3 regions of the Actinomadura sp. 3N508 genome follow, and region 3 is predicted to be linked to each of the others. Evidence: predicted binding sites of a transcription regulator. Region 3 holds the regulator's gene; each other region holds the start of a gene.
The links. The regulator HrcA, encoded in region 3, represses chaperone genes, less so after heat shock. The targets are predictions, from matches to a motif close to TTGGCACTCTCNNNNNGAGAGTGCCAA.
Positions count from the first base shown of each region.

Region 1: the regulator HrcA is predicted to act here: its motif matches at 2,122-2,148, upstream of groES (co-chaperone GroES).
Region 2: the regulator HrcA is predicted to act here: its motif matches at 3,202-3,228, upstream of groL (chaperonin GroEL).

Region 1 is NZ_JBIRAX010000001.1:1,095,299-1,100,981, reverse strand. Features, by position in the region: gene ACH34S_RS04995 (hypothetical protein) at 1-106, opposite strand, end outside; gene ACH34S_RS04990 (SAM-dependent methyltransferase) at 737-1,954, opposite strand; gene groES (co-chaperone GroES) at 2,270-2,581, shown strand; gene groL (chaperonin GroEL) at 2,667-4,292, shown strand; gene ACH34S_RS04975 (sigma-70 family RNA polymerase sigma factor) at 4,657-5,244, shown strand; gene ACH34S_RS04970 (hypothetical protein) at 5,241-5,683, shown strand, end outside.
Region 2 is NZ_JBIRAX010000011.1:325,505-331,187, forward strand. Features, by position in the region: gene ACH34S_RS33755 (trehalose-6-phosphate synthase) at 1-70, opposite strand, end outside; gene ACH34S_RS33760 (cation diffusion facilitator family transporter) at 181-1,128, shown strand; SAM riboswitch class I at 1,226-1,367, shown strand; gene thrC (threonine synthase) at 1,384-2,628, shown strand; gene ACH34S_RS33770 (MoaD/ThiS family protein) at 2,640-2,918, shown strand; gene groL (chaperonin GroEL) at 3,358-4,986, shown strand; gene ACH34S_RS33780 (phospholipid scramblase-related protein) at 5,208-5,683, shown strand, end outside.
Region 3 is NZ_JBIRAX010000008.1:364,576-370,258, reverse strand. Features, by position in the region: gene ACH34S_RS28180 (histidine triad nucleotide-binding protein) at 1-11, opposite strand, end outside; gene ACH34S_RS28175 (SigE family RNA polymerase sigma factor) at 391-978, shown strand; gene ACH34S_RS28170 (hypothetical protein) at 975-1,670, shown strand; gene ACH34S_RS28165 (16S rRNA (uracil(1498)-N(3))-methyltransferase) at 1,723-2,457, opposite strand; gene dnaJ (molecular chaperone DnaJ) at 2,560-3,696, opposite strand; gene hrcA (heat-inducible transcriptional repressor HrcA) at 3,697-4,710, opposite strand; gene ACH34S_RS28150 (DUF3097 domain-containing protein) at 5,008-5,683, shown strand, end outside.

The DNA.
Region 1 (5,683 bases), on a different contig from region 3:
AGCGCTGTTCATAGACGTGGTCCTGCGCCGCACGGGCGAGCAACTCCCGCATCCGATCCGAGACCGGTTGACCCCCCGTCTGCAGGAAGTTGTGATTCGTTTCCACCCGATGCTCCTTCGTGTGCCGGCGCGACGAAATGACGCACGGCAATGAATCTCTGGAGCCGCCACTGTAGTGCTTACGGGGGGTCCCTATAACGGGGAGCAGAGAACATTGTGAGTTCTGTGTAATGTGCCTGTTACCCGGCTGGGGCGAATAGCGAGAGTTCTCCGGCAGCTAGGCATTTTACCGCTTTGTGCCAATCGTGCTGATTGTGGCGATGAGTGAGCCGGGCGGGCCTGGCGCGGGCCGTCTCGGGCCAGCGTTCTGTCCGTACATCTCGTCCGACATGGGCAGTTGGCGGACGGCACTCGCATACGGCCTCGGCGACACGTGTCAGCGGAATGTCATACCGTTCCGGCGGGCTCAGGCCATTTCGGTGGCGTATTCGGGAGCGCCGAAGCCCCCGCCGCCGAACCCGGCTTGGTGTTTTCCGTCCGCCCCGACCCGGCGCGTCGATTTGCATGCGCTGTTACGGCCTTGCCGGGCGCCCGCAATCGCCGGTGAAGCGATACCGGAAAGGGACGATGATTTGCCCGGACGTTGCGCGTCGCCCGGTCTCGCTTGGCGCGACCGGACGGCGGGAAGATCTTTGGACTCGATCGCCGCCGCGCACCGCTCCGGGCGGGTCCCAGGTCACCGGACGGGACGTGTGAGGAGCGCGACCGGGTCCCGCCCGACACGGGTCACCACGAGCGTCAGCTCCGCCGCCGGGCCGCGCGGCGTGCGGCGGCCGCCGAAGCCGAGGTCGCGGCGCAGCCGGTCGACGTCGACCGCCGAGCCGCGCTTCTTCACGGTGAGCACGCCGACGCCTCGCCGCCGCACCTCCGCGCGCAGGCGCTTGACCGAGAACGGCAGCACGTCCTCTATCTCGTACGCGGACGCGAACGGCGTCGGGCGCAGCTCGTCGGACGTGACGTACGCGATGCGCGGGTCCGCGAGCCCTCCGTCGACCAGCGCCGCGACCTCACCGACGAGATGGGCGCGGATCACGGCCCCATCAGGCTCGTACAGATAGCGGCCCCAGGCGCGGACGTCCGGTTCGCCCAGCCCCTGCGGGGTGAGCGTCGACACCTGCGCATCGCCGTCGGACGAGAGCAGCGTGGCCCGCCGACCAACGTCCCCGGCGAGGTCGCCTAGCCACAGGGCCGCTTCCTTGACGTCTCCGCCCACGGAGACCCACTCGGCCTCTGCCCCGTCTGGGACGGCCTCGTGCGGAATGCCAGGGGCGACCTTCACGCATGCCCCCGGCGCCCGAGAGCCCTTGTCCAGGACGACGTCCAGCGGCGGCTCATACGCGCGAGGATCGAAAACCCTGCCTCGTGCCGTGCGCCGTCCAGGATCGGCGAAGACGGCATCGAACCCGTCCACCTCTCCCTTGGTCGCATCACCCACGCGTACAGAGGCGAGACCGTCCAGCCCAAGGGAGGCCACGTTCGCCAGCGCCACCTCAGCCGTCAGCGGGTCGAGTTCCACACCTTCCCCGACCAGGCCCAAGCGCGCGCGTGCGATGAGGTCGGCGCCTATCCCGCACCCCAGTTCCAGCACACGCGCGCCAGGCAGACGGTCAGCGAACCGTCGCGCGCGATGCGACGCCACACTCGCCCGTGTCGACTGCTCCAGCCCCGCCTGGGTGAAGTACATGCGATCGGCGTCGTCGCCGAACTTCGCCCGCGCCCGCATGCGCAACCGCACCTGCGTGAGCGCGGCGGCGACGAGCGCCGGATCGTGCCGTTCGCGGAGCCGGGACGCCGCCGCGAGCAGACCGTCCTCGCTCACGTCCAGCCCCGCCGCCTCGCCGAGCAGCGCCTGACCGGACGGGCCGAGCAGAGCCCGGAACGACGCGATGTCCATGGAAGGACGTTAGCGGCGCACGCGGACGGGCAGGGGAGGGCCAGCGGTGACCCCTGTTCGGCCAGTTGGCGGCACGTGAAGTTAGCCTGCGGTGAACACGGGCAAACGGCTCCCGGCCTCCCCGTGTCCGTGTTGACTGCTTACCGGCCACGGCATAGTCTCCATGACTGGCACTCTCCGAGGGAGAGTGCCAACAACAGCGACGAAGGTCGGTCTGGCACCCGCGACGACAGGCCGGTCCAGGGTCGCCTCTTCTGTCACATGTGCTGGCCGGCCCGCCATGGCCGGCCGAGGACCAATCGAAGGGGAGGTCAGATCGTGACGACCGCCACCAAGGTTGTTCTCAAGCCGCTTGAGGACCGTATCGTCGTCCAGCCGCTTGAGGCCGAGACCACCACCGCGTCGGGCCTGGTGATCCCGGACACCGCGAAGGAGAAGCCCCAGGAGGGGACCGTCATCGCGGTTGGCCCGGGCCGGGTCGACGACAAGGGCGAGCGCGTGCCCGTCGACGTCAAGGTCGGCGAGGTCGTGCTTTACAGCAAGTACGGCGGCACCGAGGTCAAGTACAACAACGAGGAGTACCTCGTCCTCTCGGCCCGCGACGTGCTCGCGGTCATCGAGAAGTAATCACCGAGAACGTGATGCACCCGCCCCGGTCGGCGCCGCCTTCGGCGGGCCGGTCGGGGCGGATCGCGTAAAGAGGAGTATCCGCATGGCGAAGATCCTGGAGTTCGAGGAGGACGCTCGCCGGGCTCTTGAGCGCGGCGTCAACGCTCTCGCGGACGCCGTCAAGGTGACGATCGGCCCGCGCGGCCGCAACGTCGTCATCGACAAGAAGTTCGGCGCGCCGACGATCACCAACGACGGCGTCACCATCGCCCGCGAGGTCGAGCTGGAGGACCCCTACGAGAACCTCGGGGCCCAGCTCGCCAAGGAAGTGGCGACCAAGACCAACGACATCGCGGGCGACGGCACCACCACGGCGACCGTCCTCGCGCAGGCGATGGTCCGGGAGGGCACCCGCAACGTGGCGGCCGGCGCGTCGCCGCTCGCGCTCAAGCGCGGCATCGACGCCGCCGCCCAGTACGTGTCCGACCAGCTGCTCAAGTCGGCCCGCGAGATCGTCGAGAAGGACGAGATCGCGCACGTCGCGACCATCTCCGCGCAGGACCCGAAGATCGGCGAGCTGATCGCGGAGGCGTTCGAGAAGGTCGGCAAGGACGGCGTCATCACCGTCGAAGAGGCCCACACGATGGGCCTGGAGCTGGAGTTCACCGAGGGCCTCCAGTTCGACAAGGGCTACCTGTCGCCGCACATGGTGACCGACCCCGAGCGCATGGAGGCCGTCCTGGAGGACGCCTACGTGCTCATCGTGGACGGCAAGATCTCCAACGTGCAGGAGTTCCTGCCGCTGGCCGAGAAGGTCGCCCAGACCAAGAAGCCGCTGCTCGTGGTGGCCGAGGACGTCGAGGGCGAGGCGCTGGCCCTGCTCGTCGCCAACAAGATCCGCGGGACGTTCCTGTCCGTCGGGGTGAAGGCGCCGGGCTTCGGCGACCGCCGCAAGGCGATGCTGGGCGACATGGCCACCCTCACCGGCGGCCAGGTCGTCAGCGAGGCCATCGGCCTCAAGCTCGACTCCATCGGCCTGGAAGACCTCGGCCGCGCCCGCCGCATCACCGTCACCAAGGACGCCACCACCATCGTCGACGGTGAGGGCGCCGCGGACGACATCACCGCCCGGATCAACCAGATCAAGGTCGAGATCGAGAACTCCGACTCCGACTGGGACCGGGAGAAGCTGCAGGAGCGCCTCGCCAAGCTGGCCGGGGGCGTCTGCGTGCTGCGTGTCGGCGCCGCCACCGAGGTGGAGCTGAAGGAGAAGAAGCACCGCCTGGAGGACGCCATCTCGGCGACCCGCGCGGCGATCGAGGAGGGCATCGTCGCCGGCGGCGGCGCCGCCCTGGTGCACGTCGCCAAGGAGGGCTTCGACGCCCTCGGGCTGTCCGGCGACGAGGCGACCGGCGCGGAGGCCGTCCGCCGCGCGCTGGACGAGCCGCTGCGCTGGATCTCCGAGAACGCCGGCCAGGAGGGCTACGTCGTCGTCTCCAAGGTGCGCCTGCTGCAGCCGGGCCACGGCTACAACGCCGCCACCGACGAGTACGGCGACCTGGTCGCGCAGGGTGTCATCGACCCGGTGAAGGTGACGCGCAGCGCCGTCACCAACGCCGGCTCGATCGCGGGCATGCTGCTCACGACCGAGGCGCTCGTGGTCGACAAGCCGGAGGAGGCCGAGGAGGCCGCCGGCGGTCACGGCCACGGGCACGGCCACGGCCACTGATTCCGGCGCCTGTCGGCGACACCGGAGAGCATCGGCAGACCCCCGTCCGCACGGACGGGGGTCTTGCCTTTTGATGTCGAACATGCTGTCTGTTGATCAATGAGCTGTTTCCGCCCCTTCGTCGGGTGTGGGACGGAAGAAAAACGAGAACGCCACGAAGTGGATCAGCTACACCACGTAGTAACCCCAGGAAAGCTCCAGCACTGTGACCATTCCGTTGTAGAGCACGGTGGAGACACACCCGGGCGCGCTGGGCATCATGCTTGACGTGACCGAGGGATGCTACGCCGGGACCATGACCGCGAGCGCCGCCGAACCCTCGGGAGGGCTCGCCCCTCCGATACCCCACGACACCGGCCGTGGGATAAGGGTTCTGCGCGCGGCGAAAGCGGCGGACGGTGACCTCCGAGAGCTGACCAGCCTCGCCGTCCAGGGCGACCCCGGGGCCATCGAGGTCCTCATCGCCGAGGTACGGCCGATGATCGTCCGGTACTGCCGGGCCCGTCTCGGACGGGTCTCCGGGCAGTACCACATCGCGGACGACGTCGCCCAGGAGGTCTGCATCGCCGTCCTGTCGGCCCTGCCCCGCTACCGGGACATGGGCCGCCCCTTCGCGTCCTTCGTCTTCGGCATCGCCTCCCACAAGATCGCCGACGCGCTGCGCAGTGCCGTCCGCGCCGCGGTGCCGACCGAGGACCTGCCTGACGGCCCGGACGACCGTCCGGGGCCCGAGGAGACGGTGGTGCGCTACATCGAGGCGCAGCGCGCCCGCGACCTGCTGACCCGCCTCCCCGAGCACCAGCGCGAGCTGGTGCTGCTGCGGGTGGTGGCGGGCCTGTCTGCCGAGGAGACCGGTAATGTACTGGGCATGTCCGCGGGGGCGGTACGGGTCGCGCAGCACCGGGCGCTGGCCCGGCTTCGGGCGATGGCCAGAGAGGAGTCGATCGCTTGACGGAGCGCGGCCCCTTCACCGGCATGCGGGGCGCCCCGGGTCCGGCCGAGCCTTCGACCTCAGGCGGTACCCCCGCGCCGGCGAGCCCGCCCCAGGCCGTTCCCGGCCTGCCGGCGGACCTCAGCGCCGTTCGCCGCACGGACGCGATCATCGACTCCCTGGCGGCCCGGCGCGCTGCCGGCTCCGCCGCCCGCTCCGAGGCGGCGGCCCCCACGGCGGGCCCTGAAGGCCCCTGCCCGGCCGAGCCCGATTCCCAGGCCGCCGCTTCGGCCGAGCCCGGATGCGGGCGCCCGCGCCCGGCCGACGACCCCGACCCGGCCGTCCGGCTGCTGCGCGCACTGATCACCGACGTGGACGACCAGAGCCCCAGCGCCGAACCGGCTCCGCCGCCCCAGCCCGCGCCGCCCGGGCCCGGCTCGGGCCCGCGCCGCCGTGGCCC
Region 2 (5,683 bases), on a different contig from region 3:
TCAGCTCCCCGTCCTCCGAGAGCGAGAACGACACCGGGCCACGGTTGGACGCCACCAGCACTTGGCTCATACCGGCAGGGTCTCAGTTGACCTGGCGCCCCTTCAAAGCGACCCGCACCACCGCCCCCACACACCACATACGGGCGATTAGCCGGCAAAGCGCCGGGTATCCGCCCCAAAATGAGCAGGGCCGAAACGACCAAGACCGTGCTCGTCGCCGGTGCGGCGAACCTCATCCTCGCGATCACCAAGCTCATCGCCGGGCTCCTGGCCGGGTCCAGCGCGATGCTCGCGGAAGGCGCGCACTCCGTGGCGGACACCCTCAACCAGAGCTTCCTCCTGGCCTCCCTGCGGCGCAGCGAGCGTCCCCCCGACCCGCGCCACCCGTTCGGATACGGCAACGAACGCTACGTCTGGTCGCTGCTCGCCGCGTTCGGGATCTTCGTGGCCGGAGCGGGGTTCTCCGTCTTCGAGGGCATCCTGACCATGACGGGCAACGGCGGCACCGGGACGAGCGTGTGGCTGGCCTACGCCGTCCTCGCGCTCGCCTTCGTCCTGGAGGGAACCTCGTGGATCCGCGCGTACTACCAGGCGCGCAAGGAGACCCGCGACAATGGCCGCGACCTCGTCGACCACGTCCGCCGCTCGCCCGACGTCACGTTCAAGACCGCGCTGTTCGAGGACACCGCCGCGATGATCGGCCTCGCGCTCGCCGCCGCCGGGCTGACGCTCCGCGAGATCACCGGCTCCGACCTCTGGGACGGTCTCGCGTCCGTCCTGATCGGCGTGCTCCTCGCCGGGCTGGCGTTCTCGATCGGACGCGAGAGCGTGGGCCTGCTCATCGGCCGCGCCGCCGATCCCGCCGAGCAGCGCCGCATCCGCGCCGAGATCACCGGGGCGCCCGGCGTGACCGGCGTGGACGAACTGCTCACCATGCATTTCGGCCCCGAGCAGATCCTCGTCGCCGCCAAGGTGCACTTCTCCGACGACATCAGCGCCGACCAGGCAGAGGACGTCGCCGGGGACATCGACCGGCGGCTCAGGGAGCGGATTCCGTCCGTCCGCCACGTGTTCCTGGACCCGACCCAGCACCCGGACGCACGCGTGATCAAGAAGGCGGCCGGGTAACGTCTCACTCGACGGACCCACCTGTCTGGCATACGGTCAGATCAGGTAAAGTCACGCATACGAGCACTAAGCGGCTCGTGCGTTCACAACTGAATATCGCTCATCCAGAGGGGTGGAGGGACCGGCCCGACGAAGCCCCGGCAACCACCCGGCTCAGGCGCGCTCGCGATCCTGCGAGGCCGGCCGGGAGATGGTGCCAACTCCGGCCTGCGACCAAGGTGGCGCAGGAAAGATGGGAAGAAAGGCCTCGCTCTCATGGCCATCACGCCTGCCGCAGACCTCGGACCGGCCACCGGCCTCAGCTGCCGCGAGTGCGGCGCGGCCCGCGATCTCGGGCCTCACTACGCCTGTGAAGAGTGTTTCGGCCCCCTGGAGATCGCCTACGACTTCGGGGGAGTCACGCGCGCGAGCATCGAGTCCGGTCCGCGCAACATCTGGCGCTACAAGGGCCTGCTGCCCGTCCCGTCCTCCATCACGGAGACACCCAACACCGAGCCCGGCTTCACCCGCCTGGTCCGCGCCGACAACCTCGCCGAGAGCCTCGGCCTGCAGAGTCTCTGGGTGAAGGACGACAGCGGCAACCCGACCCACTCGTTCAAGGACCGCGTCGTCGCCGTGGCGCTCGCCGCCGCCCGCGAGCTCGGCTTCAAGGTGCTGGCCTGCCCGTCCACCGGCAACCTCGCCAACGCCGTCGCCGCCGCGGCGGCCCGCGCCGGGATCCGCAGCGCCGTGTTCGTCCCGTCGAACCTCGAAGCGCAGAAGATCATCACGACCGCGGTCTACGGCGGGACGTTCGTCACCGTCGACGGCAACTACGACGACGTCAACCGCCTCGCCTCCGAGATCGCCGGGGAGCAGGACGACTGGGCGTTCGTCAACGTCAACGTCCGGCCCTACTACGCGGAGGGCTCCAAGACCCTCGGCTACGAGATCGCCGAGCAGCTCGGCTGGCGGCTGCCGGACCAGATCGTCGTCCCGGTCGCGTCCGGCTCCCAGCTCACCAAGATCGACAAGGCCTTCCAGGAACTGATCAAGCTGAACCTCGTCGAGGACAAGCCCTACCGGGTCTTCGGCGCCCAGGCCACCGGCTGCGCCCCGGTCGCCGACGCCTTCAAGGCGGGCCACGACGTGATCCGCCCGGTGAAGCCCGACACGATCGCCAAGTCCCTCGCGATCGGCAACCCCGCCGACGGCCCGTACGTCCTGGACGTCACCCGCCGCACCAACGGCTCCGTCGAGGACGTCAGCGACGCCGAGGTGGTCGAGGGCATCCGCCTCCTCGCCCGCACCGAGGGCATCTTCGGCGAGACCGCGGGCGGCGTCACCGTCGCGACCCTCCGCAAGCTGATCGCCTCCGGGGCCCTCGACCCGTCCGCCGAAACCGTGATCATCAACTCCGGGGACGGCCTGAAGACCCTGGACGCCGTCGCACCCGTCGTCGCGCCGTCCGCGAACATCGCACCGTCCCTGGAAGCGTTCCGCGCCGCGGGCCTCGCCTGAAAAGGAGCACCATGAGCAGCGTGTCCGTCCGTATCCCGACGATCCTGCGGACCTACACCGGCGGCGAATCGGAGGTGAAGGCCGAGGGCGCCACCCTGCGCGCGGTCGTCGCCGACCTGGAGGCCAGCTACACCGGCATCTCCGCCCGCATCCTCGACGACGCCGGCAAGATCCGCCGCTTCGTCAACGTCTACGTCGGCGACGAGGACGTCCGCTTCGCCGACGGCCTCGACACCCCGACCCCCGACGGCGCCCAGATCTCGATCATCCCCGCCGTAGCCGGCGGCTGACACCGAAACCCCGGCCCCGACACTTCCTCGGGGCCGGGTTTTGCGTTCGCCCACCGCCGTAGCGCCGCGACGCTCCCGAACCCGCCCAAACCGCCACGCCCCTCGCCACGCGGCGCACCGACTTGCGCCACCCATACCCCTCGCTCCGGCACAGCCGCACACCCCTGACGTCGCCGAGCACGGCTCCGACGCAGGTGAGAACGGGTTGGGTCAGCCCGGTGACGGTTCCGCCAACGACGATGCGCATTGCTTGCACTCGGCAGGGTAGAGTGCTAAAAAACGGTTGGCACTCTGCTGTGGGGAGTGACAACTTCACAGTCTGGGTCGGGGCGATGAGGCCCCAGTTCGGCGACGGAATGGCAGTCGTCGGCGGGGGCCGTCCGTCGCGGGCGTCGGCTCGATCCGTCTAAGCCACCTTGTTCCGGGAGGACTGGAGCCTATGGCTGCAAAGATGATCGCGTTCGACGAGGAGGCCCGCCGCGGTCTTGAGCGCGGCATGAACCAGCTCGCCGACGCCGTCAAGGTGACCCTTGGTCCCAAGGGCCGCAACGTCGTGCTGGAGAAGAAGTGGGGCGCCCCCACGATCACGAACGACGGTGTGTCGATCGCCAAGGAGATCGAGCTCGAGGACCCGTGGGAGAAGATCGGCGCCGAGCTCGTCAAGGAAGTCGCCAAGAAGACCGACGACGTCGCGGGTGACGGCACCACCACCGCCACCGTCCTGGCCCAGGCGCTCGTGCGCGAGGGCCTGCGGAACGTGGCGGCCGGCGCCAACCCGATGTCGCTGAAGCGCGGCATCGAGTCCGCGGTCGAGCGGGTGAGCGAGGAGCTGTCCAAGCTCGCCAAGGACGTGGAGACCAAGGAGCAGATCGCCTCCACGGCCTCCATCTCCGCCGGCGACCCGCAGATCGGCGAGATGATCGCCGAGGCGATGGACAAGGTCGGCAAGGAAGGCGTCATCACGGTCGAGGAGAGCCAGACCTTCGGTCTGGAGCTCGAGCTCACCGAGGGGATGCGCTTCGACAAGGGCTACATCTCGCACTACTTCGTGACCGACCCCGAGCGGATGGAGGCGGTCCTCGAAGACCCGTACATCCTGATCGTTCAGGGCAAGGTGTCGGCCAACAAGGACCTGCTGCCCGTCCTCGAGGGCGTCATGCAGTCCGGCAAGCCGCTGCTGATCATCGCGGAGGACGTCGAGGGCGAGGCCCTGGCCACCCTGGTCGTCAACAAGATCCGCGGGATCTTCAAGTCCGTGGCCGTGAAGGCCCCGGGCTTCGGCGACCGCCGCAAGGCCATGCTGGGCGACATCGCCACGCTGACCGGCGGCCAGGTCATCAGCGAGGACGTCGGCCTCAAGCTGGAGAACACCACGGTCGACATGCTCGGCCGGGCGCGCAAGATCGTCATCGCCAAGGACGAGACCACCATCGTGGACGGCGCCGGTGACGCCAACGAGATCGCGGGCCGGGTCAACCAGATCCGCACCGAGATCGACAACACCGACTCCGACTACGACCGCGAGAAGCTCCAGGAGCGCCTGGCCAAGCTCGCGGGCGGTGTCGCGGTGATCAAGGCCGGTGCCGCGACCGAGGTGGAGCTCAAGGAGCGCAAGCACCGCATCGAGGACGCCGTCCGCAACGCGAAGGCCGCGGTCGAGGAGGGCATCGTCCCCGGTGGTGGCGTGGCGCTGCTGCAGGCCGGCACCAAGGCGTTCGACAAGCTGGAGCTCACCGGCGACGAGGCCACCGGCGCGAACATCGTCAAGCGCGCTCTGGAGGAGCCGCTGAAGCAGATCGCCGTGAACGCCGGCCTTGAGGGCGGCGTCGTGGTGGAGCGGGTCCGCAACCTGACCCCGGGTGAGGGCCTCAACGCCGCGACCGGCGAGTACACCAACATGTTCGAGGCGGGGATTCTCGACCCGGCCAAGGTGACCCGGTCCGCGCTGCAGAACGCGTCGTCGATCGCCGCGCTGTTCCTGACCACCGAGGCGGTCATCGCCGAGAAGCCGGAGAAGAACCCGGCCCCGGCGGGCGGCATGCCCGACGCCGGCGGCATGGACTTCTGATCCGACCCGATCAGGTCCTGGCGTCCGACTCGGCACGCATCCGAAGGGACGGTCCCGCACGGGGCCGTCCCTTCGGCATTCGCGCATTCCGCCGCGCGGCCAGGCGAACCTGCGTGGACGCTCACACGTCCCACAAGATGATCAGGGCGTTCGGCCCGGTGCCGGGGGCGGCGCAGTCCCGGACCGGACGCCCCCGCAGCAGCACAGCGTTAAGGGGACATGTGAGCGATCTCTTCAGTTCTCCCGTGCTCAGGATCGACCAGCCGCGACGAGTCCCTTCCGCGAAGTCCCAGTACAAGGTGTTCGACGCGGGCGGCGTCCTGGTGGCCAGGGCCGAAGAGCGCGAGGTGTCGCTCCGGCGCCAGGCGTGGCGGGCGGTCATGCTCGACGGCGGCGGCCAGCGGACCGTCCAGGTCGAGGACGCCCGGGGCACACCGGTACTGGCGATCGAACGCCCGAAGAACGCCCGCTCGACCTGGGTCAGCACACCGGACGGCGTCCTGCACGGCTCGATCCGGCAGGACCGCTACCAATGGCTGTATCAGCTGCTCAACGCGGCGGAACAGCCTGTCGGGCGCCTGGAGGGCAACAGGCTCGCCCGCAAGTTCAAAGTGCTCGACACCGCCGGAACCCACGTCGCGCAGGTGGACAAGAAGTGGAAGGGCGCGGCGACAGAACTGCTCACCACCGCGGACCG
Region 3 (5,683 bases):
CAGTCGGTCATCTGTCTCCCCTCGCGCGCGGCGGCGCGTCGTCACCTCGCGGCCCGCCGTCCCCCGCGCGGGCGCCCCATGATCGGCCCCGGAATCCTATCGAGACGGGCGCGAACGTCGCCGGTCACGCCCCGCACTCGATAGAGTTATCGGTCGATCGACCTTCCATGGCCGGCGGTGTTCCGACCGTCCAATGGTTAAGGTTGTCAGCTCAAGGCGTACCCCCCGGTCCGCAGCGCTCGGCTACAAGCACACCGCTTGGCGCCAGGCACCGCGGCGCCCCCGGACCGGAGCCGGGAACGCCCGATCCACGCCGCTCCGCAGGACCATCCGAATGGACGGCCGGGGGACGGCAAAGGCGGCGGATAGGTGACCGAGGCAAACCAGGACATGCCCTTTCGTAAACCGAGCGATGAGGGTACGCGTCCCACTGACGTGACCGAGACCCTCGTGGCCAGGGGCACGGCGGGCGCGGTGGCCGTCGCCTGGGACGCCGATCAGGCGGTGACCGCGCTCTACAGCGCCAACTACCGCTCGCTTGTGCGGCTGGCGGCCATGCTCGTCCGGGACGCGGGAACGGCCGAGGAGGTCGTCCAGGACGCGTTCGTCGCGATGCACGGCGGCTGGCGGCGCCTGCGCGACCCCGACAAGGCCCTGTCCTACCTGCGCCAGTCGGTGGTCAACCGGTCACGATCGGTGCTCCGGCACCGGGCCGTCGTCGAGAAGTACGCCCCGAAGGGCCTGCCGGACGCGCCGAGCGCGGAGGCCGGGGCGATCGGGGAACTGGAACGCTCGGCGGTGATCGACGCGCTGTCCCGGCTGCCCGCACGCCAGCGGGAGGCGCTCGTCCTGCGTTACTACGCCGACCTGTCCGAAGCGGAGATCGCCAACGCGATGGGCATCTCCCGCGGCGCCGTGAAGAGTCACACGGCCCGCGGCATGACCGCGCTACGCAACGTCCTGGAGCAATTCTCATGACCACCGACCCCGACGACGAGCACGGCGAGATTCTCCGCCGCGCCCTGCACGCGGAGGCGGAGACGGTCAACCCCGCAGGCGACGGCTTGGAGCGCATCCGGGCCCGCATGGCCGACGGCTACGGCCGCCGGTTCGGTCTCGGACGGTTCGGCCTCGCCCGGTACGGGCTCGGTTTCGACCGGTTCACCGTCAACTGGGCGCGCCCCGTCCTGGCCGTGGCGGCGGCGGTGGTGATCGCCGGGCTGGGCGTGACCGCCCCCCAGACCATCGATCTCATCCAGCAGTCGGTCGGCAACAGCGGCCCGGCCGACGGCGACCGGAACCCCCGCGGCGGCGATCGCACCGACGCGGGCGGCGACCCGCAGTTCCCCGACCCGTCCTCGCCCGGCGCCGGCACGTCCGGCGACCCGAGCTCGTCGGCGTCGCCGAGCGTCGACCCTTCGCAGGGCATCTCGGCCTGCCGCATCCCGCGGCCCCCGGCCGGCACGCCCACGGCGGCGGCCTCGCCGGGCGCGGAGCAGACACCCGCGCCGCCGTCGACGACGCCGTGCCCGGGCATGTCGTCGTCGCAGTCGCCGGCCACGTCGCCGACGCCGACCACCCCGACGACCGACCCGGGCGACCCGACCGACGAGCCGACGCCGACCGTCACCACCGAGTCCGCCCAGGCCCCCAACCCCGGCACCCCCTGACCGGCCCGAGCCGCCCGCCGGCGGTCTCGGCAGGCCCCTGACGCGGGGCGGGTCACCAGCGGCCGGTCGCCGCCATCAGGACCGCGGCCGCCGCGACACCGGCCGTCGACGTGCGCAGGACGGTCGGGCCGAGCCGGGTGGGGCGCCCGCCCGCTGCGGCGAGCCGGTCCAGCTCGCCGTCGGTGATCCCGCCCTCGGGGCCGACCACGACCACGATGTCGCCCTCCGCGGGCGGCTCGGCGGCGCTGAGCGGCGCGTCGGCCTCCTCGTGCAGGACGAGCGCCAGCGACGCCGCGGCGACCCGCCCGGCCACGTCATCGGTGGACGCCAGGCCGGCGATCTCGGGGAAGCGGCTGCGGCGCGCCTGCTTGCCGGCCTCGCGAGCCGCGTTGCGCCAGCGTGAGAGGGCCTTCTCGCGGCGTTCGGGCCGCCACTGCGTGACGCACCGCGCCGCCGACCACGGGACGATCTCGTCGACCCCGGCCTCGGTCATCGTCTCGACGGCCAGCTCGCCCCGGTCGCCCTTCGGGAGCGCCTGGACGACCACGATGCGCGGCGAGGGCGGCGGCTGCCGGTGCCGGGCCAGCACGTCGAGGGTGAGGGACGCGCGGCCCACATCGGTGACGACGCATTCGGCGAGGAGGCCCGCGCCGTCGGTCAGGTCGACGCGCTCACCGGCCCGCAGCCGCCGCACGGTCGCCGCGTGCCGCCCTTCGGGCCCGTCGAGGACGACGCCGCCGGAGCGTTCCAGCGCGTCCGTCGCGGCGAGGAAGACCGGCGGGCTCATGCGCGTCCCCTGTCGGTGTCACTGGTCGCCATGCTCTGAGGTTCGGTCGCCGTGCGCTGACGGGCCGCGGCGGCCTTCCTCGTAGGCCGCCGCCACCGTTCTTCAGTGCTGGTTGAAGACGTCCTTGAGGCGGGAGAACATGCCGCGCTGCCCCGGCGCGAACTTGCCGGGCGGGCGCTCCTCGCCGCGCAGCGCGGCGAGCTGGCGCAGCAGCTCCTCCTGCTCCTCGTCGAGCCGGTTCGGCGTCTCCACGTTCACATGGATCATCAGGTCGCCGCGGCCGCTCTCGTTGAGGTGCCGGACGCCCCGGTTGTACAGCGTGATCACCTGCCCGGACTGCGTGCCGGGCTTGATGTCGACGCTCTCGGCGGCGTCCAGGGTCTCGATCGTGACGCTGGTGCCGAGCGCCGCCGCGGTCATCGGGATCTCGACCGTGCAGTGCAGGTCGTCGCCCTCCCGCTCGAAGATCGGGTGCGGCTTCTCCACGATCTGCAGGAACAGGTCGCCGGGCGGGCCGCCGCCGGGACCGACCTCGCCCTCCCCGGCGAGCTGGATGTGGATGCCGTTCTCCACGCCCGCCGGGATCTTGACCTTGACGGTCCGGCGGGTGCGGACGCGGCCGTCGCCCGAGCACTCGGTGCACGGGTTGCGGATCACCGAGCCGAACCCGCCGCACGCCGGGCAGGGCCGGGCCGTCATGACCTGGCCGAGGAACGAGCGCTGGACCTGCTGCACCTCGCCGCGCCCGTGGCACGTCTCGCACGTGTCCGGGTGGGTGCCGGGCGCGCAGCCCGACCCCTCGCAGCCGGTGCAGACCACGGCGGTGTCGATGGACAGCTCGCGGGTCGTGCCGAAGGCGGTCTCGCCGAGGTCGAGCTCCACCGGCAGCGTCGCGTTCCGGCCGCGCCGGGCCCGGGTCCGGGGGCCCCGGGACGTCGCGGTGCCGAAGAACGCGTCCATGATGTCGCTGAACGGGAACCCGGCGCCGCCGAAGCCGCCGGCGCCGCCCGCCCCGCCGCCGGGCGCGAACGGGTCGGCGCCCAGGTCGTACATCTCGCGCTTCTTCGGGTCGGAGAGCACCTCGTAGGCCTGGGTGATCTCCTTGAACCTGTCCTGGGTCTCCGGATCCGGGTTGACGTCCGGGTGGAGTTCCCGCGCGAGCCGGCGATAGGCCCTCTTGACCTCGTCGGCGCTGGCGTCCCGCCGGACGCCCAGGGTCGCGTAGTAGTCGTTGGCCACTTACGACCCCGCCAGGATCTGTCCCACGTAGCGTGCCACTGCCCGTACCGCTCCCATCGTGCTGGGGTAATCCATGCGTGTAGGCCCGAGCACTCCAAGCCGGGCCAGGGTGAGGTCGCCCACGCCGTAGTCGGCGGCGACGACCGAGGTCGACCGGAGCCCCAGATCGGGGTTCTCGGTGCCGATCCGCACCGTAACTTTAGAGGAGTCGCCGGTCTCGCCGAGCAGCCGCATCAGCACCACCTGCTCTTCGAGCGCCACGAGCACCTCCCTCAGGCTCTGCGAGAAGTCCACCGCGGCGAGGTTGGCCGCACCCGCGAAGACGATCTTCTCTTCGTGCTTCTCGACGAGGGTCTCCAGCAGCACCGACAGCACCGCCGCGGCGAGCGGACGCTCGTCGGCGCCCACCTTGTCGGGCAGGTCCGCCACCGCGGTGGGGACGTCGCCGAGGCCGAGCCCGTCGAGGCACGTGTTGAGCAACGCCCGCAGGTGCCCGATTGATTCCTCCGACACCGAGCCGCCCGCCTCGATCACCCGCTGCTCGACCCGCCCGGTGTTGGTGATCAGGACGAGCAGCAGCCGCCCCTCCGCGACCGGGACCAGCTCGACGTGCCGCACCGACGAGCGCGTCAGCGACGGGTACTGCACGACGGCGACCTGCCGGGTGAGCTGCGCGAGAAGGCGCACCGTCCGGCCGACGACGTCGTCGAGGTCGTACGCGCCGGACAGGAACGTCTCGATCGCGCGGCGCTCGGCGATCGACAGCGGCTTGATCGTGGACAGCCGGTCGACGAACAGCCGGTAGCCCTTGTCGGTGGGGACGCGTCCGGCGCTGGTGTGCGGCTGGGTGATGTACCCCTGCTCCTCCAGCACCGCCATGTCGTTGCGGATGGTGGCCGGGGACACGCCGAGGTTGTGCCGGTCCGCGAGCGCCTTCGAGCCCACCGGCTCGTTGGTGGAGACGAAGTCTTCCACGATGGCGCGCAGGACGGCGAGCTTCCGGTCGTCCAGCACCTGGTCACCTCCTTCGTACCGCCGGGGCCCGGCGCCGCGCGCCGCTGGCACTCCATACTCCCGAGTGCCAATTGTACGGCCCGGAGCCCCGGTCTGGAGTGTCCGCGCGGACTCGGCGCACGGCGGCGCGATCCTATCCGTTCCGGACACAGGCTCCCATTCCTGTAGGACGCGCCCGCCCCGCCCCCGGAGGACCGTCCGGAGGTCCCGTCCGGCTCCCCGGGTCGAGGCACGCGCCACGCCGAAGGAAGAGGGGCGACGCCTTACGGACGTCCCGCCGGGTTAATGTGCGGACCCGTGCGCAGTAAGAACTACGGAAACGATGTGCTGGCCGGCGACTGGCGCAGGCCCCGCAAGGGCCAGATCCCCGAGGTCCCGGCCGAGCCGGGCCTGGTCGCCGAGGACCCCGACAGCGGTTTCTGCGGCGCCGTCGTCGGCTGCGACAAGTTCGGCGTCACTCTGGAGGACCGGTTCGGCAAGCGGCGCGTGTTCCCGCTGACCAAGTCCGGTTTCCTGATCGACGGCAAGCCCGTCACGCTCGTCCGGCCCAGCGCGGCGCCGAGCGGGCGGCCGGCGCGGTCGGCGTCGGGTTCCATCGCCGTCCGGGGGCTGCGGGCGAAGGTGGCCAAGGAGAGCCGGATCTACGTGGAGGGCGTCCACGACGCGGAGCTGGTCGAGAAGATCTGGGGCCATGATCTGCGGGTCGAGGGCGTCGTCGTGGAGTACCTCGAAGGGGTGGACGACCTGCCCGCCATCGTCGAGGAGTTCGAGCCGGACGGCGACCGCCGCCTCGGCGTGCTCGTCGACCATCTCGTGGACGGCTCCAAGGAGTCCCGGATCGCCGCGCAGATCTCCTCGCCGCACGTCCTCGTCACAGGGCACCCGTTCATCGACATCTGGGAGGCGGTCAAGCCCGCCTGCGTGGGCATCCGCGCCTGGCCGCGCATCCCCCGCGGCATCCCCTGGAAGGAAG